Regions from separate parts of the Bacillus sp. CGMCC 1.60114 genome, predicted to be linked through region 3. Evidence: riboswitches for the same ligand, from Rfam matches in the RefSeq annotation. Region 3 holds a riboswitch; each other region holds the start of a gene.
The links. A riboswitch is a leader RNA that binds a small molecule or an ion and turns the genes downstream of it on or off. The one in region 3 is predicted to bind thiamine pyrophosphate.

Region 1 (3,689 bases), on a different contig from region 3:
AAAAGACCCCAGCAAATAATGCATATACAGGTAGACGTGCTGAACATGACATAAATGGTGTTACTAAAATCGTAAGCAGTCTCTCTTTCTCCTGTTCAATCGTTCTTGTGGCCATAATGCCTGGTACGTTACAACCAAACCCGATGATCATTGGAATAAACGCTTTTCCATTTAGTCCAAAAAACTCCATAATACGATCCATTACAACGGCAATACGCGCCATATATCCAGAGTCTTCTAATAATGAAATAAAGAAGAACAATACAAAAATTTGTGGAACAAATACGATTACCGCACCGACACCGGCAATTACTCCATCTGTAATGAGCGCTCGAATGAATTCAGATGCTCCCATATTAGTTAGAGCTGTTGTTACCCAATCTGTGAACGGTCCGCCGATAAATGCATCAAGCTGATCAGATAAAGGTGTTCCAATCCACGAAAACGTCACCTGAAAAATGAAATACATGATCCCTAAAAAGATCGGAAGTCCCCAGATTTTATGCGTAATTAATTTATCAATTCGTTCAGAAAAAGGAATGCTTCCTTCTTTCTCATGACGAATGACACTTGTTTTCAACTTTTCAATATACGCTGCACGTGCTCCGTACATATGCTGTTCCAGCGTTACGTCTAGTTCCGCTTCTACTGCAGAGCGAATCGCTACAAGTTCCTGATAAATAGGCAATTGATTTAATTCTTGGTCTACTACTTCATTATTACTTAAAAATTGAAGTGCAAGCCATCTTGGATGCTCATAATTCGCTTGTTGCAATTTATCCATAACTTGCTGGATTCCTGTATCTACCTTTTTACCATAAGAAAGAATAAATGGCTTCTGTTCTCTGTTATCACTTTCATGAAGAGAAGCTAATAATTCCTCACAGCCTTTTCCGCTCCTCGCAATAACCGGTATAACTGTTACACCTAGCATTTCAGCTAGTTTCTTCACATCAATGAGAATTCCACGCTGCCTGGCAACATCTATCATGTTTAAACCAATTGAGAGCGGCTTACCAAATTCTAATAATTGCAAAGTTAAATGCATATTACGTTCGAATTGAGAAGAGTCTACAATGTTTAACATATGATGAAATTCTTCTGTTAATAGAAATTGTGTAACAACCCCTTCATCACGTGACACAGGGTTTAAATTATATACACCTGGTAAGTCTATTAAAGTTCCCTTCTTATCTTTTAACTTACCAATCTTTTTTTCTACAGTTACTCCGCTCCAGTTCCCTACATATTCATAAGAACCAGTTAGCGCATTAAATAATGATGTTTTCCCCGTATTTGGGTTCCCTAGTAAAGCAACCTTACTCACGCTAATTCCACCTTTATCATTTTCGCATCACAATGGCGAATAGAGATTAATTGTCCGCGGCATTCTAATGTACACGGACCATTAAACATTGCCTTTTGTTTTACACAAAGTTCGCATCCTTCAGCAAATCCAAATGAAGCTAAACGACGTTTTAATAATTTATCAAGAGATTGTAAATCTTTCACACGTACTTTTTCATCTATATTCATATCAACTAAGTTCATAATTTCTCCCCCTCAGACGATAACGATAATTATTATCAATATCAATTATAACATGAATTTTATAGGAAAGACTATACAATATTATGTGAATTTTTCACTATTTTGTACGGTGTTATCATTTTTATCTTATATAACATAGCTATGCTAAAATATATTTGTCATTCTTATCCATTTTCGTTTACAATACTATTAATAATCTAAGAATCTCGTTGTCACAGGGGGAGCCGCGTCGCTGAGAGGGAACACATCGTTCCGACCCTTTGAACCTGTTAGTTAATGCTAGCGCAGGAATTGTGCAAACGTATATACATAAATAGTTATTTATAATTTGTATATCTCATGTCCCCTATGATAATGATTCTTTTTTATAACTTGGATGTAGGGGGAAATATAAATGCGCAACACAAATTTACAAGCCATGATAGAGGCCGCGATTCTTGCCGCACTTGCATTAATCATCGACATTTTACCGCTATCTATTAAACTTCCAACAAGCGGTTCTATCTCATTTGCTATGATTCCAATTTTTATTGTCGCTTACCGCTGGGGATTTAAAGCTAGTTTCTTAAGTGGTCTCGTTTGGGGATTACTACAAATTGTCGTAGGAGATGCATACATTTTAACGCCTGTACAAGCGTTTATTGAATACTTCATTGCATTTGCTTTTATCGGTTTTGCTGGATTATTTCATACACCAATCCAACAAGCACTTACCAATAGACAAAAAACAAAAGCAATCATGTATATCATTATCGCTACACTTGTTGGCAGCCTAGCTCGTTACTTCTGGCACTTTATTGCCGGCGTTGTTTTCTTTGGTCAATATGCACCAAAAGGACAATCAGCCGTTTTATATTCCTTCATTATAAACGGCAGCACAATGATTGGTTCTTTCATATTATGTGCGGTTCTACTTGTTATTTTATTTACAACCACACCGCGCCTCATTGCACAGCGCGCTTGATAAAGTGAAACTTCCATCAGTGGGGCTTTCTTCATTCCCCACCTATCTTCTTTAACTTCATAGAATCTTGAGGAAGACTTACTACTCGTTCATGCAGGGTAATAGAAAAAGAGCAGATTGCTTCTATAAGCGGCCTGCTCTTTTTCTGTGCCCTAGTTTTCCAAGTTACTTTCTTAATGTGAATCTGTGTGTCTTACAATTTCAGGAGTTTGAAAATGGAGTGCATTTATCTCTCGGCTGCTCTCTCGTTCATTTTTACCGTTATGTTTATGAATCCAAGATTTCATCTCATTCCATAAAACAACTCTATGCATATCATACCCTATGTGCTGCTTTATATTCTCTTTATAGCACTCATTCCACTTGTACCACACAATTTTATTATGTGAATCTACCCATACTTCTTGCCGATCAACTACAGTTTTATAACCTTCATTATTAGCTAACATAATCATATCATTCTCTAATAATAAAGAAAGAGCCGCCGAGTGCCTCTCCATTCCCCTACTCCTTTCTGTTTTAGTGACTGCCTTATTTCCCTAAAATGTGTGTGCCTTACATATACGTAGTGTATACAAAAAGGGCATTACAAACTATCGATTTACCTTACAAAAAACCTTACAATTTTGTAAGGTTTTATAATTAATTAAAATATAACGTTTATATATTGTATTAATACCTACTTAGCTAAAGGACACCATCATATCACTATCAAACTAACAATTGTTTAGGGTGATTCTAAATGAAATACGTATTACTTTTAGGTAAAAAGCCAGAGACTAATAAAGTGAAACTTCCATCAGTAATCCCCACACTGATGGAAAGCCCGCCCAATCAGGTACATGCCAGCAGTTATCCCCCATCTTCCTTCTTGCTTTTCTCTAAATCTTGAGATGGAGGTCTTACTGCCCAAAAATAGCGGGATAAACCTTACCTCCATTTTACTTTAATATTCTGTAATAAAATGGATTATTTATTACAATAAATCATTTAATGTTACAATATTTAAAAAAATATTTCATTTTCATTACAAAAACTATTGAAAATACATTTGCATTGTAATAGTATAACTGATGTGGAAATTAATTCTAAATTAATTTTCGTAATAATCAAATAAATAGGGGATGAGAGAAATGAAGAAAGCTATTTTACCAGTTTTACTATCTACAATGTT
Region 2 (3,689 bases), on a different contig from region 3:
GGAGAATAGTAGAGCTGTACAAGAAATTGCAGGCTCTATTGAAGGATTAAATGAGGGCGCTCATTCTCAGCAAACTTCTGTACAGCAATGTCTAGAAATTGTTAATGAGATGGGGAATAAGATGCAAGCGATTACAGGAGCGGCAGGGCACGTAGCGGAGGCAGCTGAAGGAATGGAGGAACATTCTGTTAAAGGTAACAAGGCTATTGAACAAATTATTCAGCAGATGAGTTTAATACAAAAAGCAGTTCAAGATTTATCTTCTATTATTTATTCGCTGGAAAATCGTTCAAAGCAAATTAGTGATATTGTCACAGTGATTACAGGAATTTCGAATCAAACAAATTTACTTGCTTTAAATGCTTCTATTGAGGCAGCGCGTGCTGGGGAGGCTGGCAAAGGTTTTGCAGTTGTAGCAGAAGAAGTGCGAAAATTAGCAGAACAAACGGAAACATCTGCTAAAGATATTTCTAAACTTATTAGTGAAACACAAACAGAAACTGAACAAGCCGTTGTTTCGATGCAAAAAGGCTCACAAGAAGTGGAATCTGGTATTTCTCTTGTGCAAAGTAGCGGGGTATTTTTTGCGGAAATTTTACAATCAGCACAGTCTGTGACAAAACAAGTAAAAGAAGTATCAGGAACATCAAGTCATGTTTCACAAAACAGTAAAGATATTGTTCATTTAGTAAATGATCTTTCAAATATTGCAAAGACATATGTCGAGAGTACAAACTATGTAGAAGAAAGTATGAAAGAGCAGGAAATGTCTGTTCAAGAAGTAGCAGAATTAGCAAGTTGTTTAAATGTGCTTGCCTATGAGTTACGAGAGCTTATTGCGGAATTTAAAAGTTGAAATATCATGAAAAAGCAGAGGTGCGAATCGCTTCTGCTTTTTCATGTATTTTGTATAAAGAGCAGTAAAACTTACAATAATGGAAGTTTTACTTTGCAAAGAATTTCATTATGAATTTTCTTTTATATGGGTAAAAATATTAATAGAAAAGATAATAATAGCGAGAACAACAAGAATACTACCACCGGCAACAAACGGAATAGCAGCATGATGTCCATAGATTTCAAGGGCTAGTGCAATCATCATAATTGGCAGTCCAATATTAAGCAGCCAAAAGTGAATTTTTCCTAGTTTAGAATGACCAGCTTCTTGAAAGATATGATATAAAATGCCAGCTGCCATCATTGAAGCCCAGCCAAGAAGCAGCAAGTGAACATGTACACTTCTTAATGCAAAATTAAGAGACATTGACATATACATCCCCATACAGATACCGATAACAAAATAAATAGAAGAAATCTTGATAAAGCGAATGCCCATACAAACTCCACCTTTCTGTATCAATTTGTGAGTACAATAGAATATATGAAGATGAACTTGAGGACAGTATCATTAGATGGAAAAATTTAATTTTGTTTGTTCACAAAAATAATACGTGCTACAATGAAAACGAATTGGAACAGGGGAGCCCATACGGCTGAGAGGATGTAACAATGCATCGACCCTTAACCTGATCTGGATAATGCCAGCGTAGGGAGTTGTATCAAGAATCGTAGCATATGTTATTCTATGGTAACTTGAATATAAGGCTTTCCTGGCTTCATGACAGGAAAGCCTTTTCTTTTTTCGTGAAACTTATTTAATATAAGGAGGAATTTAGTATGTCACAGCAAGTTACGATTTCATTTTCAGTTGTACCACAAGCAAAGATGAAAGATGTATATTCAGTTGTAGATAAAGCGATTGAGGTTGTTCAGCAATCTGGTGTACGCTATGAAGTTGGTGCGATGGAAACAACGATGGAAGGGGAATTAGACGAACTTCTTGATATTATCAAACGTGCGCAGCAAGCTTGTATAGATGATGGAGCTGAAGAAGTCATTACTTCTATTAAAATTCATTATCGTCCAAGCACAGGTGTAACGATTGATGAAAAAGTGTGGAAGTATCGTGAAGAACATGAAAAAACAGAAACGATCTAACATAACGATTACAATGGTTTGGCTTCTTTTTCTCGTTGCAATATGGGAAGGGGCTGTGTCAGTATTTCATATTGAACCGTGGATTTTACCGAAGCCTTCTGCGATTGTAAGTGAACTTATACAAATGAAAGATTTACTACTTCCGAATACAATGCAGACGCTGCAAGAAGTTTTAATCGGATTATTTTTTGCGATTGTACTTGGAACGAGCATTGCAATTATTATGGACGTTATTCCGTTGTTCCGTGTTTTAATTAATCCATTATTGGTGATTTCACAAACGATCCCGATTGTCGTACTAGCACCTTTATTTATTATTTGGTTTGGCTATGGAATGCTGCCAAAAGTAATAGTTGTTATTCTTGTATGCTTCTTCCCAATTGCGCTTAGCATTTTAGAGGGTTTTCAAACGGTAGATAAAACGATGCTGAAATTACTTCAAACGATGCGAGCAAGCAAATGGCAAGTATATCAAAAGGTGAAATTTCCGGCAGTATTGCCATACTTTTTTTCAGGATTAAAAATTGCCGTTACATATAGCGTAATGGGGGCCATTATTGGGGAATGGCTTGGTGCAAGTGAAGGGCTAGGTGTTATGCTGACAAGGGCAACGAAATCTTTTTTAACAGCTCGTGTGTTTGGAATAGCTGCCGTTATTGTTGGTGTAACGTTACTGTTGTATTTTATTGTTGAATTGGTGGCAAGACTAACAGCACCATGGATTTACAGGAAGGATGAGGAAAAATGAAAAAAGGGTTAAAAATGTTATTAGCAGCTTCTTTACTATTTTCATTCGCAGGTTGCTCAGCAGAAAAGAAAGCGGAGAGTAAAGAGAAGAAAGTAAAAGTGGTATTGGACTGGTTCCCAAATACAAATCATACTGGTTTATATGTAGCAAAGACGAAAGATTACTATAAAAAACAAGGATTAGATGTAGAAATTATTCAGCCAGGTGATAATACTTCTGCTGAACAAATGGTTGCATCCGGAAAAGCTGATTTTGGTGTGAGCTATCAAGAAAACGTAACAATAGCACGTGAACAAGACGTTCCAGTTGTATCAATTGGTGCAATTATTCAACATAATACATCTGCGTTTGCATCTCTAAAAAAAGATAATATAACATCACCAAAGGCGTTTGAAGGAAAAAGGTATGGCGGCTGGGGTGGACCAGCGGAAGAAGCTACGTTAAAAACAATTATGGCTAAGCAACAAGCAGACTATAGTAAAGTGCAGAATGTTGTACTTGGACAAACTGATTTCTTTAAATCTATTGGCCGTGATGCTGATTTTGAGTGGATCTATTATGGCTGGGACGGTATTGAGGCAAAGAGAAAAGGTATTGAATTAAATACAATTATGTTAAAGGATTTAGATCCAGCATTAGATTATTATAGTCCTGTTATTATTACAAGTGAAAAACATGCAAAACAAGATAAAGACTTTGTGAAGAAATTTATGAAAGCAACAACAGATGGTTATAACTTTGCAATTAAGGAACCGAAAGAAGCAGCGGATATTTTAATTAAAGATGTACCTGATATTAATAAAGAGTTAGTACAAGAAAGTCAAAAATGGTTAAGTACGAAATATCAAGATGATGCGAAAGCGTGGGGAGTACAGAAGGAAGAGGTATGGAGCAATTATATGAATTTCTTATATGACAATAAAGTTATTAAAAAGAAAATCGA
Region 3 (3,689 bases):
CTTCCATCACCTAACTAGGAAAGGAAGCGGATTTACTGCATTTGTTTTTTCAAAATTCCATTCTCCATTATGCAATTCAAAATGTAAGTGTTGGCCATATGAATGTCCTGTATTTCCCATATAACCGAGCAATTGACCCGTTGCTACTTTATCGCCCACTTTAACCGCACGATTTTTCATATGAGCATATACAGTTGTATATAAATTCCCGTTTATATAATGGGCAACAAATACAACATTTCCATAGCTTGTAGAATAATAAGACTTAACAACAGTGCCAGGTGCAGCAGCTTGAATTGGAACATTTCCTGTTGATGCAATGTCTACGCCATAGTGCATTTGTCCCCAACGTACGTCAAATTCTGAGCTTATTTTTCCTTGAGCCGGATATTTAAAGACAGCTGGAATAGCTGGTTTAGCTTGTTTTTGTTGCTGTTGTTGTTGTTTCTGTTGTCCTTGTAGTATATATTGTTGTGCGACATAGCCATATCCTGATCCGAATCGAATTTTATACCATGTGCCAACCTGTCCAACGACTTGTACCTGTGTTCCATTCTTTAAAGAGCCGATAACAGCAGTATTTGTACCAGCACCGCTGCGTACTTTTAATGCTGGGGTAGCAACATAATAAGAGCTTCCGCCTTGTACAGTAACTCCTTTTACTAGTGGCTGAGTTCCGTTAGATAAAAACTCTTTCTTTACATAGCCATTTGTCCCGTTATGTATAATTTTATACCATCCATTTTCTTCTTCTTGAACAGTAACAAATTTCCCATTTGGTAATACATCAATAATTTCAGATTGTGTATTTGGTTCAGAGCGAACGTTTAATGCATCTGCATTAACGATATATTGTTGCTTACCATTACTTGGTTTTGTTAAAGAAATTGCTTCCTTTTTAACATAGCCAGTTTTATTTTGAGTTTGAATTTTATACCATTCGTCTGTTGTTTCAAGAATTGTAACGGGAGTATCACGTACACTGTTTTCAATAACAGAATCTGTTGCTTTAGGACTAGAATACATTTGTAATGTATTCGTTTTTACATAACCAATTTTTGTTTTTGGTTTTTGCTCTGCTGCTACAGTTTGTACAGTGGAATCTGTCATAGATGGGAGCATAGAAGCGACTGCGACAGTAGCTGCTGTTATTGCTGCGGTTTTCATGTTCATATAACTAGAGACCTCCTTATGTAATAATTTGTTATACTCTTAATTATAATATAACAATATTAAATTTGTCTTGTGTGCATAGAAATGTAATACTAAAAAAAATATATGAACATTTTTTTAGCTATAAAGTCATATAATAAAAGGATAGCAGATTTATTAGTATTATGAAAATAGATAAAAGAAATTTGCGTTTTTCTAAATTTACAAAACACATAGAGAATGATGCTGTATTCCGCTCAAAATATTGATATTTTAAGGAGATGTTTTAAGAGGAAAAGCTTCCCATAAGACGTATTTTGGTTTAATTGACCATTTTTGGATTAAAATTAACACATATGGAAATTTGACTTTATAACTTAAAAGAGTTGCCCATGAGATATGGCGATGGTATACTGACTATGTTAAATGAATATAATGCTAGGGGAGCTAGTGTTGCTAGCTGAGAGTAAGACCGTAGTCTTTGACCCTTGAACCTGATCTAGATGATGCTAGCGTAGGGAAGCAATTTGGACGATGTAAATAACGTCCCCGTTTCTTTATGCATAGAAACGGGGATTTTTTATTGAAAATTTAATAGAACACCACTAGGGGTGCTTGAAAGCTGAGAGAGGTAGAAACCTTAACCCTTATAACCTGATCTAGGTGATACTAGCGTAGGGAAGTGGAAACAACAAATGAAGTTTTTTTGTTTGCTGTGGCCACTTCTTATATAGAAGTGGTTTTTTATTTGGAGAAATATATAGGAAGGGGAAATATAGATGACATTTTGTGAAAGGTTATTTGAAAAGGTACAACCTATTTGGGAGAAGAGCCATAATCATCCATTTGTAACGGGTATGGGAGATGGAACGTTAGAGAAAGATAGATTTCAATATTATATTGTTCAAGATTATTTGTATTTGTTAGATTACGCAAAATTATATGCAATCGGTGTTGTAAAAGCAACAAACCCAAAAGTAATGGCGAAGTTTGCTGAACAAATCGATGGGATTTTAAATGGAGAAATGACGATTCATAAACAATACGCAAAGCGTTTAGGAATTTCTGTTGAAGAAATGGAATTAGCAAAGCCATCTGCTATGAATCTAGCATATACAAACTATATGATGTCCGTATCACAGAACGGTACACTTGCTGAGTTAATTGCAGCGTTGCTTCCGTGTATGTGGAGTTATTGGGAAATTGGAAAGCGTTTAAATGATATTCCAGGAGCACGCGACCACGAATTTTTTGGTGAATGGATTCAAGGGTATAGCTCTGAAGAATACGGAAATCTTTGTGTATGGTTAATTGATCTATTTAATGAAATTACAATTGGGAAAACAGAAGAAGAATTAAATCGTTTAGAAGAAATCTTCTTATATTCCAGTCGTTTTGAATATTTATTCTGGGATATGGCATATCGTAAGGAGATGTGGGGTTTTGAGGAGCAAGAACATACTACAATTTCATAATGTTTCCTTTCATTATGATGAGAAGCAGATTATAGCGAATCTTGATGCTGCAGTACAACAAGGAGAATTCGTTAGTATTATTGGTCCGAGTGGCTGCGGGAAAAGTACATTGTTTCGGCTCATTACAGGGCTCGAGAAAGCAAACGAGGGCACTGTTGATGTAATAGGAGAAACGAATCACCCTGTTGGATATATGCCACAAAAAGATATGTTACTTCCATGGCGAACGATTATCGAAAATGCAGCATTGCCTCTTGAATGTCAAGGTGTGAAGAAAAAAGAAGCACAAATGCAAGCACAAAAATTATTGGAGCAGTTTGGACTGCAAGGGTATGAAAATAAACAGCCAAAAGATTTATCAGGTGGAATGCGTCAACGTGTATCTTTTATTCGTACGTTGTTAACGGGCGGTGATCTTTTACTATTAGATGAACCATTTAGTGCACTCGATGCATTGACGAAAGCATCTCTGCAGGAGTGGTTGTTTGAACAATGGAAGCATTGGCAAAAAACGATTGTATTTATTACACATGATGTTGAGGAAGCGCTTTATCTTTCCAATCGTATTTTTATCGTAACAGAGCAGCCCATTACATCATTGACAGAACGGATTGTACCTCTTGGACAAGAACGATCTCGAATGGATTTGCATCGCCCGGAAATGTTGGCGTTAAAAGATGAGCTCATTGGGATGTTACAACGGCAGGTACTTGTATGAAAAGAATTGTAGACTATGTTCCAGCTTTTATTGTTACTGCTATTTTTCTTATCGGTTGGGAAGTAGGAGCGAGGATTCTTGATGAAATGTACATTTTACCCTCCCCAAGTGCCATTGTTCGAAAAATATGGGATTTGCGGGATATATTGCTTACAGTGCATTTACCAGCAACTCTTTCTGTTACAGTTATCGGTATTGTCATTTCCGTTGTATTAGGTGTTAGTTTAGCAATGATGATGAGTATGAGCTCATTTGCTGAGAAAGCATTTTATCCATTATTAGTTGCTTCACAAACAATTCCAATTACAGCTTTGGCACCGTTATTTGTTTTATGGTTTGGCTAC
Region 4 (3,689 bases), on a different contig from region 3:
CGTACCTAGTCCACCGGTTGATTTTAACGTGTCTGCAAGTTGTTTATTTTGCGTGCCCATGTACTTTGTAGGATTTTCCATTGCTGAAAGTAATGTTGCCTCATTAAAGCGTGCAGGTGGCTTTGTTTGACCTGATGTTTGGGCAATTAGTTTCACGTTTAATGTATCGCCTTGTTCGATGCGAGGTAAAATCTGTTCTTTTAAATCGTCTACTGCATCGTCATCTTCAAAGCGATTTTCGTATACTTCTTTCCAGCCAGAATTAACAATTGTTTTACCGCGCGCGACGAAGTTTTCATCGCCAATTTTTGCGCGTAGCGTTAGTTGCTCGTATTCGAAGGCTGGGAATAAAACTGCTAAGAAACGTTTTACAACTAGATCATAAATTTTGCGTTCTTTATCTGTGAAAGCTGAGAAGTTTACATAACTTTCTGTTGGGATGATTGCATGGTGATCACTTACTTTACTATCATCAACAAACGCTTTAGAAGTTTTTATTGGTTTATTTAAGACTTTATTAGCTAAAGAACGATACTCACCTACTCCGCAAGCTTTCAGACGTTCTGGAAGTGTCCCGACGATGTCAGATGAGATATAACGCGAATCTGTACGAGGGTATGTTAGTACTTTGTGCTGCTCATACAGTTTTTGCATAATATTTAACGTTTCTTTTGCAGAATAACCAAAGATTTTATTCGCATCACGTTGTAGTTCTGTTAAATCATAAAGACCAGGAGCAAACGACTTCTTAGGCTTTTTCTCAATTTCCACTACAGTAGCATTTTGTTTTCCTAGTTTTTTTACAATCGCATCGATTTTTTCTTTATCGAAACTACGACTATTGCCTTTCGCATCTTGCCAAGTTAATTTTAACTTGTCTGTTGTTTGAGCCTCGATACCATAGTATGTTTGCGCTTTGAAGTTTTTAATTTCGTCTTCACGACCCGCAATGATCGCCACAGTAGGCGTTTGTACACGACCGCAATTTAGTTGTGCATTGAACCTTGTAGTTAATGCACGTGTTGCGTTAAGACCGATATACCAGTCGGCTTCCGAACGTGCGACAGCTGAAGCATATAAATTGTCATATGCTTTACCAGGCTTCAAGTTTGCAAAGCCATCTTTAATTGCTTTATCAGTAACAGATGAAATCCATAGACGTTTAATAGGTTTATTAATTTTAACTTTATCAATAATCCAACGAGCGACTAATTCTCCTTCTCTTCCTGCATCTGTAGCCACGATGATTTCATTTACATCATTTCTAGTCAGTTGACTTTTAACAGCATTGAACTGTTTGCCAGTCTGCTTGATTACTGTTAATTTTAAGCGTTCAGGTAGCATTGGAAGATCTTCTAGATTCCATTTTTTATATTTCATATCATAACTTTCTGGATCTGCTAATGTAACGAGATGCCCTAAAGCCCAAGTAACGATATACTTACTGCCTTCAATATAACCATTTCCTTTTTTATCACACTTCAATACACGTGCAATATCACGTGCAACAGAAGGTTTTTCAGCAATTACAACACTTTTTGCCATATTTCAAACATCCTTTCGAATTTCCGTAAGTTAACTATAGCATACATCCCTTTTGGATTCAGTTATTCCGAAGATTCGCATCCATTGTTATGAATGAAATACTCTATATCTTTGGTTAGTTAAGAGGAGAAGAATTTTCATAACAAAATGTAACTTGTGATTTTGAGAGAATAAGAGTAGACTCTGAATTAGATGAATAATAAAACACATGGGAGTTTGCGGATGCAAACTGAGAGTACGGCTAATCTGTCGTTGACCATTTGAACCTGTTGGATAATGCCAGCGTAGGGAGAGTGTGAAAGCATATATTAAGACACTTTGCATGCGCAAAGTGTCTTTTTGGCTATATCTCCCATTATTAGAAAAGGAGATGGACAAATATGAAAATCGAAGAAATTGCACAAGTAATTGAAACAGTACGAGAAAGAAATCCACTCGTTCATAATATTACAAATGTTGTTGTGACAAATTTTACAGCTAATGGTTTACTCGCATTAGGTGCATCGCCTGTGATGGCATATGCGAAAGAAGAAGTAGCTGAAATGGCAAGCATTGCTGGAGCGCTTGTTTTAAATATGGGAACACTTCGCCCGGAAGAAGTAGAAGCGATGCTCATTGCTGGGAAATCAGCAAATACACACAATGTACCAGTTTTGTTTGATCCTGTTGGTGCTGGTGCAACTTTGTATCGAACAGAAGTTGCGAGACATATTCCAAGTGAAGTGAAACTAGCAATCATCCGTGGCAATGCAGCGGAAATTGCAAATGTTATTGATGAGAAATGGGAGATTAAAGGTGTTGATGCAGGGGAAGGAAACGGTGATGTTGTTTCAATTGCGAAACAAGCAGCAGAGCAGCTAGATACCGCTATTGTTATTACTGGAAAAGAAGACGTTATAACAGATGGAGAAAGAACATTCATTCTTCGTAACGGTCATCCCATTTTAACAAAAGTAACAGGAACGGGCTGTTTATTAACATCTGTGATTGGAGCATTTGCAGCAGTCGAAAGAGACTATGTAAAAGCAGCAGTCGCAGCAGTAACGTTTTACGGTGTAGCGGCAGAAATTGCGGCAAACAAAACAGCTGAACAGGGACCAGGAAGTTTCCAAATTGAATTTCTTAATCAGTTAGCAAGTGTTACTGCAAAAGACGTTGAACAATATGGGAATGTCGAAGAAGTTCGGTAAGAAAGGATGAGAGAAATGGCGCGCATCGATAAACAGTATATGTCCGAGCTATTACAAGTATATTTTATTATGGGGAGCAATAATTGCCGCAAAGATCCATTGCAAGTCATGAAAGAAGCACTTGATGGTGGGATTACAATCTTTCAATATCGCGAAAAAGGTGACGGAGCGTTAACTGGAGAAGAACGATATGCATTTGCAAAACAGCTTCAGTCTTTATGTAAAGAATATAATGTTCCGTTTATCGTAAATGATGATGTGGAATTAGCGCTAGAATTAGATGCAGATGGCGTTCATGTTGGACAAGATGATGAGGGCATTAAGACAGTACGTGAAAAAATGGGAGATAAAATTATCGGTGTATCCGCTCATACAATAGAAGAAGCACGGTTTGCGATTGAAAATGGCGCGGATTATTTAGGGGTAGGACCGATTTTTCCAACAAATACGAAAAAAGATGCAAAAGCAGTACAAGGAACGGAAGGATTACGTTTCTTCCGCGAAAGTGGCATTGAAATTCCGATTGTCGGTATTGGTGGAATTACAATTGAAAATGCTGCTTCTGTCGTTGAAGCAGGTGCGGACGGGGTGTCTATTATTTCTGCAATTAGCTTAGCAGATTCTCCTTATAATAGTACGAAGAAATTAGCCGAGTTAGTAAGAAAATAATAAGCTAATATATGAAAAGAACCATTTCTAACGTGAGAAATGGTTCTTTTTGTCGTATAAAACAAACTGTGTAGCTTAAACTAACGTGTATGAATATATATCGTTTCGGAGGCGAAAACATGATTTCGTTACAAAATATTATAGCTGCTCATGAAAAAATGAAGGGGATTGTACATACAACACCGTTAGACTACTCCAGTACATTTAGTGAATTATCTCATAATGAAATATACTTAAAACTAGAAAATTTGCAAAAGACGGGTTCTTTTAAGGTGCGTGGTTCTT

Region 1: another riboswitch for thiamine pyrophosphate. It lies ahead of thiT (energy-coupled thiamine transporter ThiT); the one in region 3 lies ahead of tenA (thiaminase II).
Region 2: another riboswitch for thiamine pyrophosphate. It lies ahead of ACFQZ1_RS02840 (MTH1187 family thiamine-binding protein); the one in region 3 lies ahead of tenA (thiaminase II).
Region 4: another riboswitch for thiamine pyrophosphate. It lies ahead of thiM (hydroxyethylthiazole kinase); the one in region 3 lies ahead of tenA (thiaminase II).

The regions. Positions count from the first base shown of each region.
Region 1 covers NZ_JBHTHG010000108.1:64,106-67,794, reverse strand. Annotated here, with positions in the region: gene feoB (ferrous iron transport protein B) at 1-1,327, opposite strand, end outside; gene ACFQZ1_RS16690 (FeoA family protein) at 1,324-1,551, opposite strand; TPP riboswitch at 1,759-1,860, shown strand; gene thiT (energy-coupled thiamine transporter ThiT) at 1,946-2,515, shown strand; gene ACFQZ1_RS16680 (hypothetical protein) at 2,689-3,015, opposite strand; gene ACFQZ1_RS16675 (nucleoside triphosphate hydrolase) at 3,649-3,689, shown strand, end outside.
Region 2 covers NZ_JBHTHG010000005.1:120,612-124,300, forward strand. Annotated here, with positions in the region: gene ACFQZ1_RS02830 (methyl-accepting chemotaxis protein) at 1-856, shown strand, start outside; gene ACFQZ1_RS02835 (cytochrome-c oxidase) at 965-1,336, opposite strand; TPP riboswitch at 1,468-1,570, shown strand; gene ACFQZ1_RS02840 (MTH1187 family thiamine-binding protein) at 1,678-1,998, shown strand; gene ACFQZ1_RS02845 (ABC transporter permease) at 1,946-2,746, shown strand; gene ACFQZ1_RS02850 (ABC transporter substrate-binding protein) at 2,743-3,689, shown strand, end outside.
Region 3 covers NZ_JBHTHG010000119.1:5,115-8,803, forward strand. Annotated here, with positions in the region: gene ACFQZ1_RS25520 (SH3 domain-containing protein) at 7-1,173, opposite strand; TPP riboswitch at 1,583-1,690, shown strand; TPP riboswitch at 1,750-1,850, shown strand; gene tenA (thiaminase II) at 1,932-2,627, shown strand; gene ACFQZ1_RS25530 (ABC transporter ATP-binding protein) at 2,596-3,345, shown strand; gene ACFQZ1_RS25535 (ABC transporter permease) at 3,342-3,689, shown strand, end outside.
Region 4 covers NZ_JBHTHG010000005.1:113,056-116,744, forward strand. Annotated here, with positions in the region: gene ACFQZ1_RS02805 (DNA topoisomerase III) at 1-1,545, opposite strand, end outside; TPP riboswitch at 1,744-1,853, shown strand; gene thiM (hydroxyethylthiazole kinase) at 1,926-2,735, shown strand; gene thiE (thiamine phosphate synthase) at 2,751-3,404, shown strand; gene ilvA (threonine ammonia-lyase) at 3,524-3,689, shown strand, end outside.